4 regions of the Nocardioides bruguierae genome follow, and region 4 is predicted to be linked to each of the others. Evidence: predicted binding sites of a transcription regulator. Region 4 holds the regulator's gene; each other region holds the start of a gene.
What was found. Region 4 encodes LexA, which represses DNA repair genes until DNA is damaged. Its sites were predicted from a motif close to TCGAACANNTGTTCGA; they were not measured.
Positions count from the first base shown of each region.

Region 1: a site for LexA is predicted at 2,545-2,560, ahead of M8316_RS01990 (alpha-ketoglutarate-dependent dioxygenase AlkB). Genes of this name have one in related genera too.
Region 2: a site for LexA is predicted at 2,046-2,061, ahead of M8316_RS01520 (HNH endonuclease signature motif containing protein). Genes of this name have one in related genera too.
Region 3: a site for LexA is predicted at 1,596-1,611, ahead of ruvC (crossover junction endodeoxyribonuclease RuvC). Genes of this name have one in related genera too.

Region 1 covers NZ_JAMJPH010000001.1:426,332-430,982, forward strand. The annotation lists gene M8316_RS01975 (MFS transporter) at 1-433, opposite strand, end outside; gene M8316_RS01980 (hypothetical protein) at 513-833, opposite strand; gene gnd (NADP-dependent phosphogluconate dehydrogenase) at 984-2,453, opposite strand; gene M8316_RS01990 (alpha-ketoglutarate-dependent dioxygenase AlkB) at 2,582-3,211, shown strand; gene M8316_RS01995 (SRPBCC family protein) at 3,215-3,658, opposite strand; gene M8316_RS02000 (ABC transporter ATP-binding protein) at 3,818-4,567, shown strand; gene M8316_RS02005 (ABC transporter permease) at 4,570-4,651, shown strand, end outside.
Region 2 covers NZ_JAMJPH010000001.1:325,942-330,592, reverse strand. The annotation lists gene M8316_RS01525 (molybdopterin-dependent oxidoreductase) at 1-517, opposite strand, end outside; gene M8316_RS01520 (HNH endonuclease signature motif containing protein) at 553-2,031, opposite strand; gene M8316_RS01515 (enoyl-CoA hydratase-related protein) at 2,262-3,023, shown strand; gene M8316_RS01510 (SigE family RNA polymerase sigma factor) at 3,067-3,717, shown strand; gene M8316_RS01505 (hypothetical protein) at 3,714-4,651, shown strand, end outside.
Region 3 covers NZ_JAMJPH010000034.1:115,648-120,298, reverse strand. The annotation lists gene ruvB (Holliday junction branch migration DNA helicase RuvB) at 1-337, opposite strand, end outside; gene ruvA (Holliday junction branch migration protein RuvA) at 351-962, opposite strand; gene ruvC (crossover junction endodeoxyribonuclease RuvC) at 959-1,555, opposite strand; gene M8316_RS18430 (YebC/PmpR family DNA-binding transcriptional regulator) at 1,700-2,467, opposite strand; gene pdxT (pyridoxal 5'-phosphate synthase glutaminase subunit PdxT) at 2,529-3,158, opposite strand; gene M8316_RS18420 (S24/S26 family peptidase) at 3,192-4,205, opposite strand; gene M8316_RS18415 (hypothetical protein) at 4,202-4,651, opposite strand, start outside.
Region 4 covers NZ_JAMJPH010000009.1:27,984-32,634, reverse strand. The annotation lists gene M8316_RS06450 (LysM peptidoglycan-binding domain-containing protein) at 65-418, opposite strand; gene lexA (transcriptional repressor LexA) at 790-1,530, shown strand; gene M8316_RS06440 (alkaline phosphatase D family protein) at 2,243-4,012, shown strand; gene M8316_RS06435 (alkaline phosphatase family protein) at 4,012-4,651, shown strand, end outside.

The DNA.
Region 1 (4,651 bases), on a different contig from region 4:
TGCGCGAGGGCACCACGGACGCGACCAGCGACTGCGCCGCCGGCCACTCGATGCCGAACGCCAGCCCGTTGAGGCCCAGGCCCAGCGCGGCCACCGGCAGGGTGCTGGCCGAGGCGATGACGACGCCGCCGACCACGAGGCAGCCCAGGGCGGTGGCCATCACCGTGCGCGGGCCGAGGCGGTCGATCAGCGACCCGCCGGGGCCGGCCGCGACCAGCCCGACCAGGGGCTGGAGGGCGATCAGCAGACCGGCGTTGGCGTAGCCGAAGTCGCGCACCTCGGCGAGGTAGACGATGTGGAACGGCAGCACCAGGCCGGTGCCGAGGAACTGGATCACCACGATCGAGAGCAGGAGCTTGCCCTCGCGCGGGAGGTCGTGCCAGAAGTCGATCAGGCGGGGGCGGGCGTCGTTGCCCGTCCGGGGAGCGGTCATGGGCACATCGTCGCTCCCGAGCGCCCCTGCGGCGCAATCGGTTATCGGACCTGGCGGTAGGGCCGGTGCCCCCGGCGGCTCACCCCAGGACCAGCAGGGCGATCGCGGTGCCGGCGACCCCCGCGGCGAGCAGCAGGAGCAGGAGGATCACGACCCCCGCGCCCGGCCCGCGGCCGTCGTCCAGGAGCAGCGAGCGGTCGTGCGGGAGCTCGCCGTGCCAGGTGCCCGGGCCGGTCGAGAACCCGCGGGTGGGCTCGGTGGTGGGGCCGGCCGGGTGCTCGCCGCGCACGTGCGGCACGGCCTGCGTGCCGTGCTGCCCGGGGCGGTAGCGGGGCGGGTCGTCGGTGCCCGCGTCGGTGCGACCGAACGGGTTGGCGGGGTGGTGGTGGAGATCGGCCATGGCGTCCTCCGCAGTGCTGTCGAGACTGTGACCGTCGTCACCATGGAACGCCTCCGTGCGGGAAAAAGCCACCCCCGCACCGGGTGGGTGCGGGGGTGGGACGGCGGCGGGTCGAACGGCCCGGGCCGGTGCTGGTGCCCGTGGGCCGGGTCAGGCCTCGACCTCGGAGCGGTCGCCCGCCCAGAGCGTGTGGAAGGAGCCCTCCTTGTCGACGCGGCGGTAGGTGTGGGCGCCGAAGTCGTCGCGCAGCCCCTGGATCAGCGCCGCCGGCAGGCGGTCGCGGCGCAGGGCGTCGAAGTAGGAGAGCGAGGAGGAGAACGCGGGCACGGGGACGCCGGCGGTCGCGGCCGTCGCGACCACGCGCCGCCACGCGGCCGCGCCGGCCTCCACCGCGTCCGCGAAGTAGGGGGCCAGGAGCAGGCTCTTCAGTCCCGGCTCGGCCTCGTACGCCTCGCGGATGCGGTCGAGGAACTGGGCACGGATGATGCAGCCACCCCGCCAGATCGTGGCGATCGTGCCGGGGTCGACGTCCCAGTCGTTCTCCGCGGAGGCGGCGAGGATCTGGTCGAAGCCCTGCGCGTACGCCACGACCTTGGAGGCGAACAGGGCCGAGCGGACGTCGTCGGTGAACTGCTCGACGTCGACCTCCACGTCGTGCACGGCGCTGCCGAAGCGCTCCCGCGCGGCGGCGCGCTGGTCGGTGTGGCCCGACAGCGAGCGGGCGAAGGTCGCCTCGGCGATGCCGGTCACGGGCACGCCGAGGTCGAGCGCGGTCTGCACGGTCCAGCGGCCGGTGCCCTTCTGCTCCGCCGCGTCCTCCACGACGTCGACGAAGGCCGTGCCGGTGGCCTGGTCGGTGTGGGCCAGGACGTCGGCGGTCATCTCGATCAGGAACGACTCCAGGTCGCCCCCGTTCCAGTCGCTGAAGACCTCGGCGAGCTGCGCCGGGGTGCGGTCGGTGAGGGCCCGCAGCAGGTCGTAGGACTCGGCGATGAGCTGCATGTCGGCGTACTCGATGCCGTTGTGCACCATCTTCACGAAGTGCCCGGCGCCGTCGGGGCCCACGTGCGTGGCGCACGGCGTGCCGTCGACCTGCGCGGCGATCTTCTCCACGATCGGGCCGAGGTTCTCGTAGGCGTGCTCGGAGCCGCCGACCATGATCGAGGGGCCGTTGAGCGCGCCCTCCTCGCCGCCGGAGACGCCCATCCCGACGAAGTGCAGGCCCTGCTCCTTCAGGGCCGCCTGGCGCCGCATCGTGTCGTCGACGTGCGCGTTGCCCGCGTCGACGACGATGTCGCCCTCCTCCAGCAGCGGCGCCAGCTCGTCGATGACGGCGTCGGTGGGGCCGCCGGCCTTCACCATGACGACCACGGTGCGGGGCCGCTCGATCGCGGCGACGAAGTCCTCCAGCGACTCGCGGCCGACGAGCTCGCCGCCGGCCTCGCGGGCCTCGTCGGCGTAGGCCTCGACCATGTCGGTCATCCTGCTCGTGGTGCGGTTGTGCACGGCGATGGTGTAGCCGTGGCGGGCGATGTTGCGGGCGAGGTTGCTGCCCATGACGGCCAGGCCGGTGAGGCCGATGCTCGCGCGGGCGTCTGTCGGGTTCTCGGTGCTGCTCATGACTCCATCCAGCCGCGTCGGCGCCGCGCGTGTTCCACCCCCGCGGGTGTGAGAGGGGCCCTGCTGGTCCCCCGACGCGCGGGCGTGAGCGTCGAACACAGTTTCGATCCGTGGGCTATCGTCGGCCCATGGACTTCCAGAGCACCCTCTTCGCCGGCTCCGAGACCGGGGTGGAGGCCATGGTCGCCGCCCTGGCCGGCGCGGAGCGCACCGTGCTCGGCCAGGGCGCCTGGATCGACGTGCGGCGCTCGTGGCTGCCCGAGCCGGACGCGGTGTTCGCCGCCCTCGTCGAGCGGGTGCCGTGGCGGGCCGAGCGGCGCCAGATGTACGACCGTGTCGTCGACGTGCCGCGGCTGCTGCACACCTACATGATCGGCGAGGACCTCCCGCACGACGTGCTCACCGACGCCCGCGAGGCGCTCAGTGCGCACTACCGCGACGAGCTGGGGGAGGACTTCCGCACGGCGGGCTGCTGCTACTACCGGGACGGGCGCGACAGCGTCGCCTGGCACGGCGACACGATCGGCCGGGGCTCCACGCAGGACACGATGGTCGCGATCGTCTCCGTGGGCGACCCGCGCCGCCTCGTCCTGCGCCCCCGCAACGGCGGCAGCGACCCGGTGAGCGTGGAGACGGGCCACGGCGACCTCGTCGTCATGGGCGGCTCCTGCCAGCGCACCTGGGAGCACGCGGTGCCCAAGGCTGCGGCGGCCGGCCCACGGATCTCGGTGCAGTACCGGCCGCTCAACGTGTTCTGAGGATCAGGCCGCCGGCACCTTCTCCTCCAGCACCCGCGTCATCTGCTCCACGGTCTCGTCGGCCAGGGCGTCCAGCTTGCGCCCGAGCACCAGCGGGGCGACCAGGTTGAGCAGCCTGCCGAAGTCGAAGTCGGCCCGGTACCGGATGCGCGTGCCGCCGGTGCCGGTGGGGGTCAGCGTCAGGTCGTCGTGCGTCGTGGCGGTCTTGTTGCGCCCCTCGAAGCGCAGCCGGCTCGTCTCGACGACCTGGGCGGTGTAGGTCAGCTCCGTGGTGCGACCCATGAACTCCGAGGTGTTGGCGTACGTGGTGCCCACGCCGCCGTCGCCGGAGGTGCGGGTGGTCTCGACGGTGCCCGGGTCCCAGTCGTTCGTGGACCGGAAGTCGGCCAGGTAGGAGGAGACGCCCTCGACCGGGCGCTGGACGGTGAAGGTGCGCTCGACGTGCATGCCTCGAGGCTAGGCACGCGGGCGCCGGCACCCGACCGCCCCGGCGGGTGGTGGCGGCCGCTGGGGCGAGGGTGGGGTCAGGCCGGACGGCGGGGTGCCGATGGGCCCCGGAGACCGCAATCGCTCGCGCGAGCCCGCGCCGACCCCGAGGATGGAGCCATGAGCACCGCCGCGCCCAGCGCACCGGCCGCCCGCGTCCGCGACCTGCGCAAGACCTACCGCGAGGGCGACGCGGTGGTGCACGCGCTCGACGGCGTCACCCTCGACCTCGAGGCGGGCCGGTTCACGGCGGTGATGGGGCCCAGCGGCTCGGGCAAGTCGACCCTCATGCACTGCTGCGCGGCGCTGGACACCCCCACCTCGGGCTCGGTCCGGGTCGGGGAGACGGAGCTGGCGGGCCTGGGCGACGACGCGCTGACCCGGCTGCGCCGCGAGGAGATCGGCTTCGTGTTCCAGTCCTTCAACCTCGTCCCGACGCTCACCGCCGAGGAGAACATCACCCTGCCCCTGGCGATCGCGGGCCGTCGTCCGGACCCCGCGTGGTTCGACCGGGTGGTGGAGACCGTGGGCCTGCGCGACCGGCTCGGCCACCGGCCCCAGCAGCTCTCCGGCGGCCAGCAGCAGCGGGTCGCGGTCGCGCGGGCGCTGGTCGGCCGGCCGCGGATCGTCTTCGCCGACGAGCCCACCGGCAACCTGGACTCCCGCGCGGGCGCCGAGGTGCTCGGCCTGCTGCGCCGCTCCGTGGACGAGGCTGGGCAGACCGTCGTCATGGTGACCCACGACCCCGTGGCGGCCGCCTGGACCGACCGCGTCGTGCTGCTGGCCGACGGCCGCGTGGTCGACACGCTCGAGCAGCCCACGCGCGAGTCGGTGCTGGAGGCCATGGGCCGCGTCGCGGGCGAGGGCTGAGGATGCTCCGCTACGCCCTGCGCAGCCTGCTGGGCCGCAAGGTCCGGCTGCTGATGAGCACGCTGGCCGTCGTCCTCGGGGTGG
Region 2 (4,651 bases), on a different contig from region 4:
GTCGCGCGCCGGCGTCCGCCTCGTCGTCGGCGGGGTGGAGCCAGGGCAGGGAGGAGAGCCCGGACGTGGCGACGCGGTGCAGCAGCACCAGCGAGCCGACGCCCGCGACACCGGTGGCGATGCCGGGCACGGCGTCGAGGACGCCGGACTGCGGGCGCACCAGCGCGAGCACCGTGGCGACGAGCACCAGCAGGCCCTCGAGCGTCGCGCCCGCCACGAGTCGACGTCGGGCCAGCAGGCCCGCCACGGCGGCGAGGACCAGGACCACCACGAGCACGCTGCCGAGGAGGATCGCCTTGTCGGCGGTGCCGAAGGTCTCGATCGCCCAGTTCTTCAGCGGCGTCGGGGTGAGGTCGATGACGGTGGAGCCCGTGGCGAGCACAGGCGAGGCGTCAGGTCTGACCAGGGCGGCGACCAGCTGACCGACGGCGAGGCCGACGAGCGTGGAGACCACGCCGATCAGCGCCCAGGTGGGGGCGCCGACGGCGCGGTTGGACTCGGTGCGGGGGGTCTCCATGCGAGTGGTTCGGAGCGGGCGCCCGGACGGCTTGGTCAGTCGGTGCCGGTCCTGGTGTCGGCCGTGATGCCCGTGGTGCCCGCGGCGGTGACCAGGTAGCTCTGGCCGTGGCGGGTGGTCCACTCCCAGCCGGTGGGGAGCCCCTGGGTGTCGAGGGCGCGGTGGTAGGCCCAGCCGAGGTGGGTCTTGGCGCGGTGGTGCCGTCGGCACAGGGGTGCGGCGTTGTCGGTCGAGGTGGGGCCGCCCCTGGCGTGGGGGACCACGTGGTCGAGGTCGGCACGGCGTGAGGGTCGGCGGCACCACGGGAACACGCAGGTCGGCTCCGTCAGCCCGACCTGTTCTCGGAACCGGTCGGGGAACTCGTAGGCCTCGCTGTGCCGTGGCACGCGTGCGTCGATCACGGGTCTGACCGTGATCGTGGATCTCGCTGGGGAGTCGGTGATCCACCTGGCGAGGACGTCGAGGGTGGTGAATCCACCGCCCAGGGGGCTGAGGCTCCCGGGTCCGGACTCGATCCTCGCGAGTGGCTCCTGATGGCGGTCGGCGGTGCCCTCGACGGCGGCGCTGACCGCGTCCTCGGAGAGGTGCACGTAGACGGTCATGTCCCGGGTCGTCGTGGGCCGGGCGACCGCTCGGGGCAGGCGGCCCTGGAGCTGGCGGCGGGCGATCTCGCCGAGGGCGGCCGCGCGGCGGACGTCGAGGGAGTCGACCGACCCGGCCTCCCGGAGCTCGGCGGCGACCTGGCTCAGCGCGGCGTCGAGGTCCGCGGCGTCCGTGACGTCGAGCATCGCGTCGACGCAGACGACGCCGGTGTGGTCGATCATCCGGTGGCCGGCAGGGGTCTGGTCGACGGTGACGTGACGGGTCTCGGCGGCGTCGAGCGCCTGCTCCTCGGCGGCCTCCGGGTCGAACCGCACCAGCGCCTCGGTGACGAGCCGGTCGAGGGCGGTCGGGCCGATCCGGTGGGCCACGGCAGCGAGCTGGGCGTCGACGAACGCCGCTCCCGCGGCCGGCAGGTGCATCGTCCGCCGCGCGACCAGGCGGGCCCTGGACCAGGGCAGGGCGTGGTCGACCTCGCGGGCGTCGGCGACCCGCACCCCTCCGTCGTCGCCCAGGGCGAGCCCGCGGGTCAGTGCCGCCCACGAGCGGGGCAGCCGGTGGCGGAGCTCGACGACGTCGCCGATGAACGACCGACCGGCGTCGGTCGACATCCCCAGCGCAGCGGCCCACTCGACCACCGCCGCCTCGGTCACCAGTGGCGACCCCGGGCCGCCGAGGTCGAGGGGGCGGTCGCCGTGCAGGAAGGCCGGCGTCTCCCAGGCGTAGGCACCGGCATCGGCGAGGCCCATCACGGCCTGCTCGGGGTGGGCCTCGACCCACGCCACCGTCGCCTGGGCGACCTCGACGTCGGCGACGTGCCGGGCGCGCCTGGCGTCGCGGACGCGCGTCAGGAGCGAGGCAGTGGGGTGGGTGCCCCTGGCCTCGTCCACGTCACGCTCCACGGTGCAGGTCATGCCTGACATTCTACGCGATGATGAGTTCGAATCACAGGGTGTGGACTGGTCTGTGGAGCACGCCGAGGGTGGGCGTTGGTGGTCGGGTGCGGGGGTCTCGTGGCTCGTCGCCGGGGCTCCTCGCACCTCGACCACCGGTGGGTGCGGGCCGGCCTCCTCGCACCTCGACCACCGGTGGGTGCGGGCCGGCCTCCTCGACCGCGGGCGGGCCGCAGGGCAGGATGCGCCGCATGGACGCCACCCTGGTCCGCACCGACGTCGACGGCGCCGTCGTGACCCTCACGCTCGACTCCCCGGCCAACCGCAACGCGCTCTCGCGGCGGCTGCTGGCCGAGCTGGACGCGGCGCTCGTGGCCGCGGCCGAGCGCCCCGGCACGCGGGTCGTGGTGCTCGCCGCCACCGGCCGGGTCTTCTGCGCGGGCGCGGACCTGAGCGAGGCCGCGGGCGGGTCCATGGAGGAGACGACCGCGGCCATCGTCGGCCTGCAGCGACGCCTGCTCACCCTGCCCGTGCCCGTGCTGGCCCGGGTGCAGGGTCCGGTCCGCGCCGGCGGCCTCGGCCTGGTCGCGGCCGCGGACGTGGTGGTCGCCTCCACGCAGGCGACCTTCGCGCTCACCGAGGTGCGGCTCGGCCTGGCCCCGCTCGCCGTCAGCCTCACCGTGCTGCCCCGGCTCACCGACCGGGCGGCGGCCTGGGCGGCGCTGGGCGGCGAGGTCTTCGACGCCGCCACCGCCACGTCCTGGGGCCTGGTCACCACCGTCGTCGACGCCGACGACCTGGACGCCGAGGTCGGGTGGCGGGCCGACGTCCTCGCCCAGGGGGACTCGCAGGGCCAGCGGGAGACCAAGGCGCTGCTGGTCGCCGACCTCGTCGCCCGGATCGACGCGGAGGGTGCGGACGTCGCCCGTCGCTCGGCCACCCTGTTCGGCTCCGACGCGGCGCAGGCCGCGATGGCGGCGTTCCTCGAGCGGGGCCGTGGAAGAAATTCCTGACACGGGGGCAACCGGACGAGGGGTCGACCCGGTCCTCCAGGACATGACCACCCGATCTCGGGACCGGGAGACCACCACCGGACCCTCAGCGCAGGCGCCCGCCGCCGACCACGTGGGGCACGCCGACCACGACGTCGCCGCGCCCTCGGCCGCGCACCCGCGCAGCCGCCGCGGGGCGTCGGTGCCGTTCGAGGACTTCGTGGCCGCCCGCTCCGGTGCCCTGCTGCGCACCGCCTACCTGCTGACCCACGACCACGCGCTCGCCGAGGACCTCCTCCAGACCGCGCTGGCCAAGGCGTGGCCCGCCTGGGACCGGATCGACGAGCCCGAGGCGTACCTGCGCCGCGTCCTCGTCACCACCTTCTCCTCGTGGTGGCGCCGCAAGTGGAACGGCGAGACGCCCACCGAGGTGCTGCCCGAGACCTCCGCCCCCGACGCCCACGAGGCGGCCGGCACCCGGGACGACCTGTGGTCGGCGATGGCCCGGCTGCCACGGCGCCAGCGGGCCGTCGTCGTCCTGCGCTACCTCGAGGACCTCACCGAGGCGCAGACGGCCGAGGCCCTCGGCTGCTCGGTGGGCACCGTGAAGTCCCAGACCTCCAAGGCGTTCGCGAAGCTGCGGATCGACCCCTCCCTGACCGACCACCACCCCACGACCACCACCTCCGAGCAGACCGGGGAGGAGCTGTCATGAGCCCCACGATCGACGACCTGCGCGCCACCCTCGACCAGCGTGGCCACGATGTGGACGCCGGCGGCGTCGACGTGCACGCCCGCCTCTCCGGCGTCCGGCACCGCGTCGCGGCCGCCCGCCGTCGTCGTGCCGCCGCCGTCTCCACCGCCGCCGCAGTCGTGCTCGCCGGCTTCCTCTCCGTCGGCGTGCTCACCCGCGGCGCCCCGGTCGACGACGGCCTCGTGGTCGCCGGCCAGGACGTGGCGGAGCAGGTGAGCCTGCCGCTGGGCGAGTACGCCTACCAGCGGTCGGTGGACCTCGACGACATGGAAGACCCGAACGGCGTCGTCCGCGACAGGACGGTTGCCGAGGAGCTCCTGCGACGCCAGGTCACCCTGCCTCGTGCAGGTGTCGACCAGGCGGTCGCGCTGGTCGCCTCGGGGCTCGACGGCGGCACCGTGACCCTGCGGACCCTGTACGGCGGACCCGGGCTCGTCCGCCTCACCGAGGACGGCACCACGCCTGTCGCGTCCGTCGGCACCGGGCGCACCGACCTCGTGCTGGTCCTCCGTGACGTCCCGGCCGACGCCGAGGTGGCGCTCGTGGTCTACGACCGCAGCGACACGCGGATCGACGCGCTCTACGCGCCCGACGGCTCGGCCTGGTTCCGGGACGAGGTCGGGGGTCGAACCCGGCTGGCCGGCGCCTTCACGCCGACCGAAGGTCGGGCCACCGCCTCCCTGACCTTCACCGGAGCCCTGGGCAGCACCCTCATCTCCGACTACTGCCGCAGTGACGTGAAGGGCGCCTACGCCACCGTGCTGGTCGACGGTGGTCTGAGCTCCTCGGGCGGTTGTGTCGGCGAGGCCGGCGACGCCTTCATCGGTGGCGTCACCTTCACCAGCCAGGACAAGGTCACGGAGCACACCCTGGAGATCCGGGTGACCCGCGGCGA
Region 3 (4,651 bases), on a different contig from region 4:
CGGAGAGGATGGCCGCCAGGTCGCCGGCGTGGGTGATGGCCGGACCCGAGGTCAGGCGCAGGGCCGAGCCCATCTCGTGGGCGATGATCATCGCCAGCGTGGTCTTGCCGAGGCCAGGAGGCCCCGAGAGCAGGACGTGGTCGGGGGCGCGGCCGCGCATCCGGGCTGCCTCGAGCACCAGGCCGAGCTGCTCGCGGACCCGCTGCTGACCGACCACCTCGTCGAGCGTGCGCGGGCGCAGCGCCGCCTCGACGGCGCGCTCGTCCCCGTCGGCGTCCGCCGTGGTCAGCGACTCGAGCCGCTCGCCCTCCAGCGCGTCCAGGTCGTCCTCGTGCACGACTCCGAGCCTCTCAGGCCTTCGAGAGCGTGCGCAGGGCGGCCCGCAGCAGCGTGGCGACGTCCGGGCTGTCGCCGGCCTGGTCGGCCACCGCGTCCACCGCCTTGTCGGCGTCCTTGAGGTTCCAGCCGAGCCCCTGGAGGCCCTGGCGCACCTGCTCGCGCCACGGCTCCCCCGCCGACGGCACGGCGGCCGCGGCCCGGGTGGCCAGCGGGGCACCGATCTTGTCCTTGAGCTCCAGGATGATCCGCTGCGCGCCCTTGGGACCGATCCCGGGGACCCGGGTCAGCGTCTTGACGTCACCGGCGGAGATCGCGTGGCGCAGGTCGTCGGGCGCGAGGACCGCGACCATCGCCTGCGCGACCTTGGGTCCGACGCCGGAGGCCGTCTGGAGCAGCTCGAAGCAGGCCTTCTCGTCCTCGTCCGCGAACCCGAAGAGGGTCAGGGAGTCCTCACGGACCACGAGGGACGCCGCCAGGGTGGCGCGCTGGTCGGTGCCCACCTTCGGGGAGACGCTCGCGAGCGTCGCGGGGGTGCACTGGAGCTCCAGGCCCACCCCGCCCACCTCGACGACGGCGCTGGAGAGCGTGACGGCGGCGACGCGGCCGCTCACGAAGGCGATCAACGGGTCCTCCCGGGGAGTCGTGACTGGATGGCGCCGGCCGGCAGCGACCCGCCGCTGCGCCCGACCGGGGCGCGGCGGGCCAGCGCGTCGCGCGCCGCGGCCTGCTCGAGGCGGGTGCCGGCAGAGCCGCGCCAGACGTGGGTGATGGCCAGCGCGAGCGCGTCGGCGGCGTCGGCCGGCTTGGGCATGGCGTCGAGGCGGAGGATGCGGGTGACCATCGCGCCGACCTGCTTCTTGTCCGCGCGACCGGAGCCGGTGACGGCGGCCTTCACCTCGGACGGGGTGTGCAGTGCGACCGGCAGCCCGCGCCGCGCGGCCACCACCATCGCGATCCCGCTGGCCTGGGCGGTGCCCATGACCGTGGAGACGTCGGAGCGCGCGAAGACCCGCTCGATCGCCACGGCGTCCGGGCGGTGCTCCTCGATCCAGGCCTCGACGCCCTTCTCGATGGTCACCAGCCGCTGGGGCACGTCGAGGTCGGCGGAGGTGCGGACCACGCCGACGTCGACGAGGCTGAGCGGACGCCCGACCGTGCCGTCGACGACGCCCAGACCGCAGCGGGTCAGGCCGGGGTCGATGCCGAGCACGCGCACGTGCGAGCCGCCTCTCCGTCGTCGGGGTGCACCCGCTCGTCCGAACAGGTGTTCTAACCGTAGACGACGACGCCCCGCCGTCCCGTACGGGACACGCGGGGCGTCGTGGCGTGTGCTGCCGACCGGATCTCGCCAGGGTCCGCGTCAGGCGTCGACGGACTCCAGGACCTCGTCCGGGATGTCGGCGTTGGAGAAGACGTTCTGCACGTCGTCGAGGTCGTCGACCGCGTCCACCAGGCGCATGACCTTCTCGGCCACGTTCGCCTCGCCGACCGGGATGTCCATGGTCGCCACGAAGAGGACGTCGGCGGAGTCGTAGTCGATCCCCGCCTGCTGGAGGGCGGAGCGGACGGCGACCACGTCGGTGGCCTCGGAGTGGACCTCCCACACCTCGTCCAGGTCCTTCACCTCGTCCGCGCCGGCGTCGAGGGTGGCCTCGAGGACGTCGTCCTCGGAGACCTCCTTGTCCTCCTGCGACTTCTGCACCACGACCACGCCCTTGCGCTCGAACAGGCGCGAGACGGAGCCGGGGTCGGCCATGGTGCCGCCGTTGCGGGTGACCGCCGTGCGGACCTCCATCGCGGCGCGGTTCTTGTTGTCGGTGAGGCACTCGACCAGGAGCGCGACGCCCTGCGGGCCGTAGACCTCGTACATGATCGTCGTGTAGTCGACGCCGCCGCCGTCCAGGCCGCCGCCGCGCTTGACCGCGCGGTCGATGTTGTCCTTCGGGACGGAGGTCTTCTTCGCCTTCTGGATGGCGTCGTAGAGGGTCGGGTTGCCGGCGGGGTCGGGACCACCCATCTTGGCGGCGATCTCGATGTTCTTGATCAGCTTCGCCCACAGCTTGCCGCGCTTGGCGTCGATCGCGGCCTTCTTGTGCTTCGTGGTCGCCCACTTGGAGTGCCCGGACATGCTCTTCTCTTCCCGCTGGTTCTCGACTGGTCCCGATCGGTTCCGTGCCGGGGCGCTGCCCTCAGGCCCGGAGGACCAGGTCCACGAACAGTCCGTGGACCCGGGAGTCGTGGCCCACCTCGGGGTGGAACGACGTCGCCATCAGGTGGCCCTGGCGGACCGCCACGATCCTACCCGCCGCGGCCTCCACCCCGGCGGCAGCCGTCTCGACGGGGTCCAGCGCGGCCAGCACCTCGACCTCCGGGCCCGCCTCCTCCACCCACGGGGCGCGGATGAACACGCCGTGCACCGGGCCGTCGATCCCGGTGACGTGCACCGGCCCCTCGAAGCTGTCGACCTGGCGACCGAACGCGTTGCGGCGCACCGTCATGTCGATCCCACCGAGCGTCTCCTGTCCGGGCGCACCGTCGAGGATGCGGTCGGCGAGCAGGATCATCCCGGCGCAGGTGCCGAACGCCGGCAGGCCTGCGCGGAGCCGGTCGCGCAGCGGCTCGAGCAGGTCGAAGGTGCGGGCCAGGCGCCACATCGTCGTCGACTCCCCGCCGGGCAGCACCAGGCCGTGGCAGCGGGCCAGCTCCTCGGGGCGGCGGACGGTGATCGCGTCCACGTCGAGGCGGCGCAAGGTGGCCACGTGCTCGCGCACGTCGCCCTGGAGGGCGAGCACGCCGAGGGTGGGTCGTGAGGTGGGCACGAGCGATGATCCTAGGAAGCCGGGCGGGCCGCCTCAGAGGCAGGTGACGGTGGTGAGCACGACGAGCAGGTCCTCGGGGTCGCTCGGCTCGCTCTCCGAGGTCTGGAACCGGGCGCCCACGGTCACCTGGCCGGCGTCCAGGATCTGGCTGAACCCGACCTCGACCGCGGTCTGGTCGGTCAGGACGTCGGGGCCCCGAGGCACGACCATCCGGTACCCAGTGGCTCCGGGGACGGCCGCCCAGGAGATCCGCGCCGTGCCGCTCAGCAGCGCCCGGCACGTGGTCACCGGGACCTGGGTCGCGGTCGTGCCCAGCGCGCTCGTCACCGTCACGTCGTCGGCCCAGCCGTCCGCGGCGACGGCCGCTCCCCCGCCGGTGGTCACCAGCAGCAGGGCGACCAACGCGGCGGCTCCGCGCGCGAGGCGGGTCTCGCGACGGCCGTGGCCGGCCTCCTCGACCACCGGAGCGCCCGCGTCACCGGCCTCCTCGACCACCGGAGCGCCCGCGTCACCGGCCTCCTCGACCAGCGGACGGGACGCGTCGTCGGGATCGTCGGGGTCCCTGTCCTCGCCGGGGCGCCGAGGCCGCAGCAGCACCGAGAGCAGCAGGGCGCCGTAGCCGCCGAGCAGCAGCATGCCGACGGGGCCGGCGAGCCAGGCCACGACGTGGCCGAGGCCCGGCACGTGTGCGACCAGGCGGTCCGCGGTGCGCACCGAGTAGGGGGCGGGGTCGACGGCGTCGTTGGCGTCGCCGCGAAGCACGAGCGTGGCCGTGCCGTCGGGGCCCCGGGTGAGGCTCTCGACGCGGTGCGTGACCCGCGTCCCGCTCGGGGCGAGCACGGAGACGACGTCGCCCACCCGCAGGTCGGCGGCGGGCACCTCCCGGGCCAGGCCGAGGGAGCCCGCGGGGACGGCCGGCTCCATGGAGCCGGAGCGGAACAGCAGCACCCGGGCGTCGAGGACGAGCGCGGCGAGCAGGACGACGAGGCAGGCCGCGCCCACGAGGGCGCTGAGCGTCAGCAGGCCGTCGGCGAGGCGGCGGGTCACGACAGGTCCGAGGTGCCGGTGAAGGTGAGCGTCAGGTCGGTGCTGTGCCCGGCCAGCGAGACCGGGGCCGTGAGCGGCAGCGTCACCTCGACGCAGACGGTCTCGGAGCCGCCGGCCGCGATCTGCCGCTTGGTGCCGACCAGGGTGCCGCCCAGCGAACCGGTCACGCCGGCGAGGCTGGTGCCGCCGCAGGTCCGTGCGCTCCCGGTGCCCGTCACGGTGGTCGCGCCGGTGACGTCGACGACCAGCCCGCCGAGCAGCGGGGCGTCGGTGCCGCTGCTGGCGGCGGTCCACGCCAGCGGCACGGTGCCGCTGTTCTCCAGCGTCAGGACGGCTGCGGTGGAGCTGCCCGGCACCAGGCCGGCGAGGCTCAGGTCGTCGAACGAGGCGACCGCGTCGCTGCCGTCCACCCGCAGGTCGAGGGTGCCGGTCGTGATCGTGGCTCC
Region 4 (4,651 bases):
CCTCGGCGTTCCCCGGTGTCGCCGGCCGGGGTCGAAGCGACCGGCGACGTCTGTGGCGGTCGGCTCAGCCGACCGGGACCTCGAGCGTCTGACCGGCGACGAGCATGCCGCCGTCCAGGTCGTTGAGCTCGGAGATGAGGGTCATGGTGGAGCGCAGGTCGGAGCCCGTCTCCTCGGCGATCTCGCCGGAGATGCCCCAGAGCGTGTCGCCCGTGCCGACGACGATGTCGTGGGTCTGCACGGCACTGTCGGTGCCGGCGGCCATCGACGCGCCGATCACGGCGACCAGGCCGGCCAGGGCCAGACCGAGCAGCACGACCACGACGCGGCCGCGGCGGGTGAGCCTGAGCTCGCCGGGCCGGGCGGACCGGACGGGAGCGGTGCGGGCCAGCTGCGGGTGGATCGTCATGGTGCTCATGGGTGTCTCCTGGGGAAGTCGGAGTGGTGTGTCGGTTGGGTGCTCGTCCTTGCGGGAGGTAGGTCTACTCGCGACCTCCGACAGTCGGCCCCGACCGTGCTCTCGCCCGGCCGGACCGGCGCTGCCGGCGTCCCGCTCGATCGTGCGTTCGATCGAACACAGGTACGAAGGTAGATCAGGTGTTCGAACGACCGCAAGGGCCCGACCGAACGAATTTTCGACGGAGTCGCGTTCGATTGAGCGGCATCCACCTGCGCACTCACCCGGAACGGTGGGCGACACGCCGTTCGAACAGACGTTTGAGGTCAGGCGTTCCCAGGCACTACGGTTGACCCACATCCAGCGGGAACCACGCCAGAGGAAGGCAGCAGATGGCCGACGAGACAGGCAAGGCCGGCGGACGCCGCGGCAAGGTCACCGAGCTGCCGGACCGCCCCACGTCGACCGCGGGGCTGACCCAGCGCCAGCTCAAGGTGCTCGCGACGATCAAGAAGGCGGTCGAGGCCCGGGGCTTCCCGCCGAGCATGCGCGAGATCGGTGACGCCGTCGGGCTCACCAGCACCTCGAGCGTGGCCCACCAGCTGAAGGTGCTGGAGGAGAAGGGCTTCATCAAGCGCGACCCGCACCGCCCCCGCGCGATGGAGATCTTCCTGCCGCAGGAGAACGCCAGGCCGCGGGCCATCTCCTCGGCCGACGAGTCGGACTTCGACGAGACCGACGTCGGCGACTCCATGCCGACCGCGACCTACGTGCCGATGCTCGGCCGGATCGCCGCCGGCGCGCCGATCCTGGCCGAGGAGCAGGTCGAGGAGGTCTTCCCGCTGCCCAAGCAGCTCGTGGGCGACGGCCAGCTCTTCCTCCTCGAGGTGCGCGGCGACTCGATGATCGACGCCGCCATCTGCGACGGCGACTACGTCGTGATCCGCCAGGCCAACACCGCCGAGAACGGGCAGATCGTGGCCGCGATGATCGACGGCGAGGCCACCGTCAAGACGCTCTCGCGCAAGAACGGCCAGGTCTGGCTCCTCCCCCACAACGAGGCCTACGAGCCCATCGACGGCACGCACGCCTCGATCCTCGGCGTCGTCAGCGCGGTGCTCCGCCGCCTCTGACGGACACGCACGACCCGGGACGCCGGCGGCGCGACCCCTCTGGCAGGGGTGGCTCCGCCGGCGTCGTGCTGTCTGGGGTTGCCGGGGGTCGGCGTCGGCTTCGGGTGCGGGCGTCTCGTGGCTCGGCCGTGGACGGCCTCGCACCCCGACGACCGGTGGAGCCGTGGACGGCCTCGCACCCCGACGACCGGTGGAGCCGTGGACGGCCTCGCACCTCGACGACCGGTGGAGCCGTGGACGGCCTCGCACCCCGACGACCGGTGGAGCCGTGGACGGCCTCGCACCCCGACGACCGGTGGAGCCGTGGACGGCCTCGCACCCCGACGACCAGTGGAGCCGTGGACGCCCTCGCACCCCGACGACCAGTGGAGCCGTGGACGCCCTCGCACCCCGACGACCAGTGGAGCCGTGGACGCCCTCGCACCTCGACGACCAGTGGAGCTGTGGACGCCCTCGCACCCCGACGACCGGTGGAGCCGTGGACGCCCTCGCACCCCGACGACCGGTGGAGCCGTGGACGGCCTCGCACCTCGACGACCAGTGGAGCCGTGGACGGCCTCGCACCTCGACGACCGGTGGAGCCGTGGACGGCCAGGCACCTCGACGACCGGAACGATCTCAAACCTCGGTCCCGGCGGTGACGTCCGCGTGAACGGACGGTGGCATCGCGGAACCTGGCGTCACGTCCGCGTGGGTGCCTCGTTCGAGAGTCGTGACCACTTCCGCTGACGACCAGTCCCAGCCGGCCCGACCCTCGCGCCGCACGGTGCTCTCGGGCGCCGCTGCCACGGGCCTCACCGCGAGCGCTCTCACCGCGTCCACGGGCACCGGCCCGGCCGCCGCGGCCGGCAGCACCCACCAGACCCAGGACGCCGACGAGGCAGCGGCGCGCCGGGCCGGGCACCGCGTCTTCCGGCACGGCGTCGCCTCGGGCGACCCGCTGCCCGACGCCGTCGTCCTCTGGACCCGCGTGACCCCGACGAGGGACGCCTCCCCCGGCTCCGGGATCGGGCCGCGCACCACGGTGGGCTGGCAGGTGGCCGCCGACCGCGCCTTCACCCGGGTCGTGCGCCGCGGCCGGTTCACCACCGGCCGCGGTCGCGACCACACGGTGAAGATCGACGTCGCCGGCCTGGCTCCGGCCACCACCTACTACTACCGCTTCACCGCCCTGGGGCAGACCTCCCGGACCGGCCGCACCCGCACCGCCCCGTCCCACGACGCCGCCCTGGCGAGCCTGCGCGTGGGCATGGTGTCCTGCGGCAACTGGCAGGCCGGCTACTTCGCCGCCTACCGCGGCCTCGCCGACCGCGACGACCTGGACCTGGTGCTGCACCTGGGCGACTACCTCTACGAGTACGGGCCCGGTGAGTACGGCTACGGCCCCGACGACGTCGACATCCGCAGCCACGAGCCCGCCCACGAGATGGTCGGCCTCGCCGACTACCGCCGCCGGCACGGCCAGTACAAGACCGACCGCGACCTCCAGCGCGCCCACGCCCGCCACCCGTGGGTGGTCACCTGGGACGACCACGAGACCACCAACGACGCCTACGACGACGGCGCCGAGAACCACCAGCCCGACACCGAGGGCGACTGGCCCACCCGCCGGGCCCGGGCACACCGCGCCTACGACGAGTGGATGCCGGTGCGGATGGCGGGCACGGCCGACCTGCGCGACGGCTCCCGGCTCTTCCGCCGGCTCCGGTTCGGCACGCTCGCCCAGCTCAACATGCTCGACCTGCGCACCTACCGCTCCCAGCAGCCCGGCCTCACCGACGGCGCCGCCATCGACGACCCCGAGCGCACGATCACCGGCGCGCAGCAGATGGCCTGGCTCAAGGACAGCCTCACCAACGACCCGGGCACCCCGCAGTGGAAGGTGGTGGGCAACCCGGTGATGATCGCGCCGGTCACGTTCGCCGGGCTGCCCAGCCGCGTCACCCGCGCCGTCGACGACGTCACCGGCCTGCTGCCCGACGACGGCCAGCCCTACAACGTCGACCAGTGGGACGGCTACACCGCCGACCGCCGCGAGGTCTTCGCCCACCTCCAGGACGAGGGGGTCACCGACGTCCTCTTCCTCACCGGCGACATCCACTCCGGCTGGGCGTGCGAGCTGCCGGTCGAGGCGGGCGACTACGCGGTGACCCGCGAGTCCGTCGGCGTCGAGCTCGTCTGTGCGTCAGTCACCTCGGGCAACCTCAAGGACATCACCGGTGCCCCGGAGGCCACCCCGGCGGTCGAGGCCGCGATCCTGGCCAACAACCCGCACGTGAAGCACCTCGACTTCGACAACCACGGCTTCTGCGTCCTCGAGCTCACCCCGGAGCGCGCCCAGTGCGACTGGTTCGTCATCGGCGACCGCGCCGAGGTCGACACCCCGATCACCTGGTCGGTCTCGTGGACCACGCAGGCCTCCAGCAACCGCGTGACCCGCGCCGCCGCTCCCCTGGCCGGCACGCCTGAGGAGGTCCGCTGATGTGCGGCACGACCCGGGCCTGCACCGACCCGGCCCACCGGCACGTCCGCCCCTTCGAGCGCGGGGCCCAGGCCCTGCGGACGGGGCGGCGCACCCTGCTCACCGGCGCCACCGCGGCCGCCGGCGCCGCAGCCATCTCGGTCGCGGCGTCCCGGCCGGCCTCCGCCGTCGTCCCGACCGACACGCGGCGCCGCGCCTACGTGCTCGTGATCGACGGGTGCCGCCCCGACGAGATCACCCGCACCCTCACCCCGCACCTGTGGGCGCTGCGCCAGGGCGGCGCCTGGTGGCCGAACGCGCGGTCGATGCCGGTCATGGAGACCATCCCGAACCACGTGATGATGATGACCGGGGTGCGCCCCGACCGCACCGGCGTGCCCGCGAACGCCGTCTACGACCGGGCGCTCGGCGAGGTCCGCGACCTCGACCAGGAGTCCGACATCCGGGTGCCGACCGTGATCGAGCGGTTGAACGCCCGCGGTTTCACCACCGGCACCGTGCTCTCCAAGGAGTACCTCTACGGCGTCTTCGGCGAGCGGGCGACCTACCGCTGGGAGCCGACGCCGACGTTGCCGGTCACCGGGCACGCGCCCGACGTGTTCACCATGCAGGCCGCGCTCGACATGCTCGAGGCCGACC